Regions from separate parts of the Paenibacillus sp. FSL K6-2524 genome, predicted to be linked through region 2. Evidence: a T-box and tRNA genes for the amino acid it is inferred to sense, from the RefSeq annotation. Region 2 holds a T-box; the other holds one or more tRNA genes.

Region 1 (4,432 bases), 720 kb from region 2:
TATGCTTAGAAAAAGAGGAGGGAACTTATGTCACTTCAACTTCAAATGCTCGGTACTGGCGGTGCATTTGCCAAAAAATACTACAACAATAATGGGCTACTCTACTGTGGTAACTTCACTCTGCTGATCGACTGTGGGATAACAGCCCCCTTATCACTTCATCAACTTGGCAAATCACTTGATGAAATTGATGCTATTCTTATTACACATATTCACGGAGATCATGTTGGCGGGCTAGAAGAACTCGCTTTTCGCATGAAATACGTTGTCGGACGTAAGCCTGTTCTCTATATAGCTGACAAGCTGGTAAGTCCACTCTGGGACAACACACTAAGGGGTGGAATGGAGCAGGATGAGTCCACTTCATTAGAAGATTTCTTCGAAGTTAGATTGTTGACGGAGGGTCAATCTACCCCATTGTGCAATGACCTCACCGTAGAACTAATTCAAACTCCTCACATTCCGGGAAAAGCTAGCTACTCACTATATATTAACGACGAAGTGTTCTACAGTGCGGATATGATATTCCAACCTGACTTGTTGAAACATCTGGTCTATGAACGAGGTTGCCGCAAAATAGCTCATGAAGTGCAACTTACCGGAAAAGGTGAGGTACATACAACGCTTCAAGAGCTACTCTCCTTGCCAACCGAAATCCAAGAGAAGATTTCCCTCATGCATTACGGTGATGAAATGGAAATGTACGCTCGGGAAATTGGGGAAATGAATTTTCTGCAACAACATAAAATTTATACCCTATAGGTAGATTATGTCCTTGCTCTAACGCAAAAAAAAGCAGGCCCAGATTTCAATCTGAGCGCCTGCTTACTACAATACGAGTTATATTTATTGAAAATTGGGTAACGCATCAAGATTGTTACTTGGATCTCCATCGGCGTCACCACGAATATACATTTCCCCATCTCTACCCTTAAACACATTTACACCGGCGATCGCTCCGGCATTTACTTCCTGCAAGGCTTGTTCATAATCCAAGATTCGTCCACTGGAAGTTTTGAATGATGTTAAATCACCATCTCCATTTTTCTGAACCGCGATAAATGTTTCTCTGGTGTTAGGTCCCATTCTATATCACATCTCCTCAGTTCTTGATGTCCCTGTTAGGGATGATTATAGTTTGTCCTATATTCATATTTCTATTTATTATTAAAGCGGTTTTTCCATCCGTACGTGAGGAATACCAGCGTCATCGAATGGCTCAGTAGATATTGTCTCGTAACCGATCTTCTGGTAGAACGGCTCAGCTTGGCACTGTGCGTCGAGAACGGACTTACTTAATCCTAGTTCACGAGCGAGCTCCTCCAAGGCCAAAAGCAGTATTTTACCGATACCTTGAGAACGAAATGCTTTATGAACAGCAATTCTCTGCATTTTAGCTGAATTGTCCTTATAATAGGTCAGTCTTCCTGTAGCAGCATACGTACCATCTTGCTCTATCAACACATGATGCACATCAGGACTGATCACATCATATTCGTCAATCTCCAGATCAATGGGTACCATTTGCTCCTTTACAAACACTTCCTTGCGAATATCCAGGCAATGCTCTAATTGTTCTTCATTTTTTACATGTATAATTATAGCGGCAGTCATTGATATTGATTCCTCCCATGTTGTCTTTTCGTAAGCTCGAATTGCATCATTATACAAAAAATTGGTAGTCATGTATAGTTGAATTAAATTGAAAACTAAGTATATTGAAACCGTAAAAAGAGGAGTTGTCCGAACAATGGTCCTTGGAATTACGATCGCTGCCGCTGTATTAATTACTGTTATATTAATCATATTAATGTACTATACAACAAAAAAAGGCTATTCTCGCAAATGGGACGAAGACTAATCAAGCTTAGAGCGCGCTATTCTTTAGAGTAAATGTCATCTATTATACCTGGGCCATATACTCCATTCGAAACTGAGGGACCGGACCACGATGATTTACTTACTTGTCGCTGCAGAGTTTCAGGGTCAGGCGATAAGTTACACCCACTTACTACTAATAGCGAAGTAATTCCTATGATTAGAACTAGTCTTCTAGGAATAGACTCCTGCGTTAACAATCGAAATTGTTTGTCGTTTCGCATCCTTACAACTCAACCCACTTTCCGTTTATCGTCGTATGATTCATTGTTGTCTCGTGGGGGTCGCTTTATACGCATCAAACTATGATAAAAACGCTTAAAATAGTTTGACATTCCCCTCCCATCCTGCTAATATAAATTTTACATTCGCTATATTCATGATCTGCTAGCTCAGCGGGAGAGCACTATCTTGACAGGGTAGGGGCCAGTGGTTCGATCCCACTGCAGATCATACTAAAAAACCCTTGAGGCCATTGGCCTCAGGGGTTTTTGTTTGTTTATGTGAAATTGACTTTGTTGAGGATTTGAGGGTGGTTTGGGGACGGAATTTCCAAAGTGTCATCATGGAAAAAGCCCCACCGGTCGAAGTCGGTAGAGCTTTATACAAACAATTCATTTCATAGTTACCGTAAGCAGGCTCTTGATACGATCACAAGCAATATGAACAAAACTAAAATTACTCCGGTTGATGTCCCTATTCCACAACAAACAGGTTTTGGTCTACCACACTCTCCAAACCCTCCAACTATACCGTTCATGTGTATCCTCCTTATGTTTAACTTAGTGTTTAGCTCACATCTCATCCTATTCTAACGTCTACTATTCGACCTGGTTCATTGTACCGCTGTAGTCTTTTTCACTGCCTAAATTATCAGCGCTTGTACTAGACCAAAATCAAGCTAAAGAACAACGATCTTCATTGGAATCAAACCTTCACTTTTAACCCACGGATAAAATAGTCCAGTTTAAGCAAAATAACTAAACATGTTGTGGTTTGCAATTTTAAAAATGGAGGATAAAGCACTGATGCTCAAACTTAAAACATTGTTGATATTATCCGTAACAGTAGCATTATATGGGGGTTATGCTGATGCGCATCCAGCTTCACAACTTAGAGACAGGAGCTTTTATGAGGAACGCGGTGATATCGTATGGGAAGTTCCGACTGAAAAAAAGACGATCGCCTTTACATTCGATGATGGTCCTGATCAAAGGCAAACACCAAAAATTCTAGACGTGTTAGAACAATATCAGGCCAAAGCCACCTTCTTCGTCGTTGGAGATCGAGTTGATCGTTTTCCTGAAATTGTTCGAATGGAACTAAGTAAAGGACATGAAATTGGCAACCATTCTTATCATCACCCTTCCTTCCAGAATCTAGGTAGAGACAGTATCCTGTCTGAATTGACGAAGACGCAACAAGCGATTAGCCAGGCGACTGGTCAAACAGCGGTACTATTTCGTCCACCTGGAGGATCCTACAATCAAAACATTATTAATATCTCCAAGGAAAATAATCTACAGTTGATCTTATGGTCATGGCATCAGGATACAAAAGATTGGAAGGCTCCTGGGGTACAAAGGATAGTCAATAAAGTGCTAAATAATGTTCGGAATGGTGACATTATTCTTATGCATGATTATGTATACAATAGCTCACAAACCTCAGAAGCACTAAAGATCATATTACCTGAACTGCAAAAACGGGGGTATTCATTTGTAACCGTGTCACAACTGCTATCCCAAAAATCCGATCAAGATCACCACATCAAAGTAACTCAATAATTTCCATGCCTTAAACTCAATTGCTACTCTTAAAGGTGCGAATATAAAGGGATGATCCTCCATAGTGAGGGTCATCCCTTTTTTCAGATAACATACTTACTATACTTTTATATTGACTAAGTAACAGAAATTCACTACAATTCAGTAGAATCCAATATAGACAGGTGATATATAATGAACAAAACCAAAACATCTTACCGCATATTATTATTTTATAAATTTGTACCCATTTCTGATCCGGCAATATTTACGGCAGAGCACTTGCAATATTGCAAAAATCTTGGAGTTAAAGGACGTATTCTTATCGCCTCCGAGGGGATTAACGGAACCGTATCGGGAACAGTAGAACAAACCGAACGTTACATGAACGATCTTCGCTCCAATCCACTGTTTGCAGACATTGTATTTAAGATAGATGAAGCGGAAGAACACGCATTCAAGAAAATATTTGTAAGGCACAAAGAGGAACTGGTTACATTCCGATATGAACATGAGCTTGATCCCAATAAACTGAGTGGTAAGCGATTATCCCCCAACGAATTCTATGAACAATTGCAAGAAGACGATGTCATAGTCATTGATGGACGCAACGATTATGAATATGAAATTGGCCATTTCCGTGGAGCCATTCGCCCTGATGTGGAATCTTTCCGTGAATTCCCAGATTGGATTCGGCAAAATATGAGCCAATATAAAGACAAAAAAGTATTAACTTATTGTACAGGTGGAATCCGTTGTGAGAAATTGACCGGATTTCTTATGAATGA
Region 2 (4,432 bases):
AGTTGATTCTAAGCTTCAAGTGATAGATCAGCCTATTGGCAAGGATCGACATCATAATCAACGGCGGCGGATTTCTCCTACGGGGAAACATGCGGTAACACGAGTCGAAGTGCTAGAGATTTATCCTTCGGCAAGTCTGGTTCGCCTAACGCTAGAGACAGGACGAACACATCAAATTCGCGTCCATATGAGTCATGTAGGACATCCATTGGTTGGAGATTCAATATACGGAGGAAGTACAGCCTTAATTCCTCATCAAGCGCTTCACGGTGAGAAGCTCTCCTTCAGGCATCCATTAAGTGGAGAAATGATTGATGTGGTGGATCCGTGGCCTAGCGCTATGACCATTTTACACGAGCAATTACAGGGCTAAGAAACATAGGAGAGAGATACGTAAAAATAAGGCATGCACTCTTTTTTTAAGCATATAAATAAAACGAGCGATGATTTGGATCATGAACAGCTATGGATGAAAAATCATGTTTGGATATGCTGAAAGGAGGTAATTGCTCTTGGTTGATCAATCCTACGGACTGCGATTCGATATTTATGAACGCGTTCATTTATCGGATGATGTAATTGGTATTGATGAGTTGGAGGAGATTGAACTTTACCCGAAAATTCAGGTCATTCCCGGTGAAGAGTACGCCGCGCTTCGCGGGCATTTGCTGTTGTCGGGGTTATACCGCGGGGAGGGGGAAACTCGCGAATTAGAGCACTGGATTCCAGTGGAAATCACGATTCCGCTCAGTCGAGTGAATCGGCTGGAGGATATCGCAGTAGAAATTGAGAATTTCGATGTTGATCTTCTTAGCGCCCGCAGTTTGAATATCACAGGCGTTCTATCGCTGCAAGGAATTGAGACCTCCTCTTTGGTGACGGAGAGGCGCGAGTGGGGAGGAAGGGAATTTACTGCCGAACATGATACGGTGCAGGATAACCGGAGTGATGCGGAAATTCCGCAGTTTGGTTTGACAGAAGAGTCCTCTGAAGGTCGGGATACGGACGAGCAGGAAGACGCTGAAGAAGTTTTGTCGTGGACAGAGGATTCCTCCGAGTTGTTGTCACCGACACTATGGGCGGACAAGGAATATGGAGTTCCTGAATCAGTGGAAGTGGTAGCAGAACCGGAGTATACCCCTGAATCGAATAGTAACGTTTGGTTCAAAGAGAAAGTTTTTACTACCTCTAGAGTGAATCAAACTGCTGAAGTAGCGGAAATTGCGCAAGCAGCGGAACAACATCAGCATGAACAGGTTTCCGCTGATTTGGGACCTGAGGATGCTATTCCTGTTGATGCAGAGGTACAGTTCGAGACGACAGAAGATGTACAAGAAGACTTGGAAGCTGTTGCATCGGTGCAAGTAGAAGAGAAGAAAGAACTAAAAATTGCAGTAGGTAGTAAAAAAGGTAGCGATGAAGAACAAGAAAATAGTTTTGGTATAACTAAACTATTGCCCTCCAAACGAATAGGTAGTGAAGTTGAAGCCTTGGTAGAAGAGGAAGAAATATTAGCTGAATCTAGTACGGAACCTAGAGACACCGAGGAAGTATACTGGAAAAACTTGTTCATCGGAAATGTAGATGAGAAGACTCCTTTTCGCAAAGTGAAGCTCGTCATTGTTCAACGTGAAGAGACGCTCGATGATATCGCCCAACGATACCATCTTAGTAACCGGGAGCTTCAACTTTATAATCGTTTGTCCGAACAGATTATATCAGAAGGTCAAGTGCTCTACATCCCATAATATAAGGTCTCCTGCGCTACGGATGCGCAGGTTTTTTTATTTTTAAGCTCGTCAATTATACAGGAAAGTCGTTATATTGACTCTCGGACCTATCCAAGTTATGATGTTATAGATGAATTTAGGATATCTTATTAAAGACTTGGAACGGGAAGAGTAGGCAGTAAACCCTTCAGAGAGCGGAATTGTATCGCTGAAAGATTCCGTAGGATGTAGCTGATCGAAGTCGCCCGGGAGTCGCCTGTTTGAGCATTATAAGTTAGAACGGGCCGGCAAGCAGCCGTTATCTGCATTGAGTGTCACGAATCTATATCCGTTATCCCTGAGGAAGGCGGAGATTTATGCGTGAAACAAAGGTGGTACCGCGAAAGTAAAGCCTTTCGTCCTTTGAGACGAGGGCTTTTTGTGTTTTCTACCAAAGTGAAGTAATGCAGGCACCCCATCCTCAGGATTAGCTCAATTTTGCCAAGATACGCTTAAATGTAACGGAGGTTGAATAATAATGACAGAGAAAAATGAGCAGCAAACTTCGGCTGATATGCCGACAACGTATGATCCAAAAGCAGCAGAGCAGAAATGGTACCGCTATTGGCAGGAAGGTAACTTCTTTAAAGCAGGGCAAAGACCTGATGCCAAGCCTTATACGATCGTTATCCCGCCTCCAAACGTAACGGGTATGCTGCATATCGGACATGCCATGGATTTTACGTTACAGGATATTTTAATTCGTACGAAAAGGATGCAGGGTTATGATGCTCTTTGGCTACCAGGTTCAGACCATGCTGGGATTGCCACGCAGACGAAAGTAGAGCAAAAGCTGCGGGAACAGGGTCTTACGCGCTATGATCTAGGACGTGAGAAATTCTTAGAAAAAGTGTGGGAATGGAAAGATCAATATGCCGATACGATTCGTGATCAGTGGGCAAAAATGGGGCTTTCCCTTGACTATTCACGTGAACGATTCACGCTCGACGAGGGTCTATCTCAAGCGGTTCGTAAAGTATTTGTTAAGCTACATGAAAAAGGGCTGATTTACCGGGGCAAGTATATTATTAACTGGGATCCAGCAGCTCGTACGGCAATTTCTGATATTGAAGTTGAGTACAAAGAGGTTAACGGCCATCTGTACCATCTGCAATATCCACTCAAGGATGGATCCGGCTATATTACTGTTGCAACGACACGTCCTGAGACGATGCTCGGAGATACGGCTGTGGCAGTTCATCCTGAGGATGAGCGATACCGTCATTTGATTGGTAAATCGTTGATTTTGCCAATTATTGAACGTGAAATTCCGATTATTGCGGATGAATATGTAGAAAAGGATTTCGGAAGTGGTGCTGTTAAGATTACTCCGGCGCATGATCCTAACGACTTTGAAGTTGGGCTACGTCACGATCTTCCGCAGATCACAGTTATGGATGAGAGCGGAACGATGAACGGGGCTGCAGGCAAATACCAAGGCTTAGATCGCAGCGAGTGTCGTACCTTGATTGTGAAGGACCTTCAAGAAATGGGAGTTCTGATCAAGATAGAAGATCATGTTCATCAAGTAGGTCATAGTGAACGCTCCGGTGCTGTCGTGGAGCCGTATTTGTCAACACAATGGTTCGTAAAGATGAAGCCATTAGCTGAAGCCGCTATTGCCGCTCAAAAGAGTGGGAAAGGCGTTAATTTCATTCCGGATCGGTTTGAAAAAATATATTTACAATGGATTGAGAATGTTCGAGACTGGTGTATTTCACGTCAATTGTGGTGGGGTCATCGGATTCCAGCTTGGTACAGTGAATCAACTGGAGAAATGGTAGTAGCTCATAGTGAGGAAGAAGCTCGCGAGAAATTAGGCAAGGATGATCTGAGACAAGATAATGATGTTTTGGATACATGGTTCAGCTCAGCATTGTGGCCCTTCTCTACACTCGGTTGGCCGGATGAGAACAGTGAAGATTTCAAACGGTTTTTCCCAACGGATGTGCTCGTTACTGGGTACGATATCATCTATTTCTGGGTAGCTCGTATGATCTTTACGGCGCTCGAATTTACAGATGAAATTCCATTCAAAGATGTGCTTATGCATGGTCTTGTTCGTGATAGCGAAGGCCGGAAGATGTCTAAGTCACTTGGTAACGGTGTTGATCCGATTGAGGTTATCGACCAATATGGTGCGGATGCTATGCGTTATATGATTTCGACAGGTAGTACACCAGGTCAGGATTTGCGCTTTCGCTGGGAACGTGTAGAGCAGTCCCGTAATTTCGCCAACAAAATATGGAATGCTTCTCGTTTTGCGCTCATGAATTTAGAAGGAGTAACCTACGACGATATCGATATCAGTGGTGATCTTTCTACCTCGGATCGTTGGATTTTACACCGCTTTAATGAGACGGCTCGTGAAGTAACTCGTCTAATTGATGCGTATGACTTCGGTGAAACTGGACGTGTACTTTACAACTTTATCTGGGATGATCTATGCGACTGGTACATTGAGTTCGCTAAGTTGTCCTTCTACGGTGAAGATGCGGATGCTAAACGGAAGACTCAATCCGTTCTTGCGTATGTGCTTGACCGTACGTTGCGGTTGATCCACCCGTTCATGCCGTTTATTTCCGAGGAAATATGGCAGCATTTGCCGCATTCTGGCGAGACGATTACGCTTGCTGAGTGGCCACAGTATGATCCAGCACTTG

The links. A T-box is a leader RNA that pairs with one kind of tRNA and senses whether it is charged. The one in region 2 lies ahead of NST85_RS22925 (valine--tRNA ligase), so its partner is inferred to be a tRNA-Val.
Region 1: it encodes a tRNA-Val, which carries the amino acid that the T-box ahead of NST85_RS22925 (valine--tRNA ligase) is inferred to sense. The anticodon was not compared.

What each region holds. Positions count from the first base shown of each region.
Region 1 covers NZ_JBBOSP010000001.1:4,238,661-4,243,092, forward strand. The annotation lists gene NST85_RS19525 (MBL fold metallo-hydrolase) at 28-762, shown strand; gene NST85_RS19530 (DUF3892 domain-containing protein) at 847-1,086, opposite strand; gene NST85_RS19535 (GNAT family N-acetyltransferase) at 1,168-1,614, opposite strand; gene NST85_RS19540 (hypothetical protein) at 1,878-2,102, opposite strand; tRNA gene NST85_RS19545 (tRNA-Val) at 2,260-2,331, shown strand; gene NST85_RS29365 (YjcZ family sporulation protein) at 2,504-2,638, opposite strand; gene NST85_RS19550 (polysaccharide deacetylase family protein) at 2,907-3,665, shown strand; gene trhO (oxygen-dependent tRNA uridine(34) hydroxylase TrhO) at 3,840-4,432, shown strand, end outside.
Region 2 covers NZ_JBBOSP010000001.1:4,960,364-4,964,795, reverse strand. The annotation lists gene NST85_RS22935 (RluA family pseudouridine synthase) at 1-373, shown strand, start outside; gene NST85_RS22930 (LysM peptidoglycan-binding domain-containing protein) at 513-1,748, shown strand; T-box leader at 1,880-2,136, shown strand; gene NST85_RS22925 (valine--tRNA ligase) at 2,248-4,432, shown strand, end outside.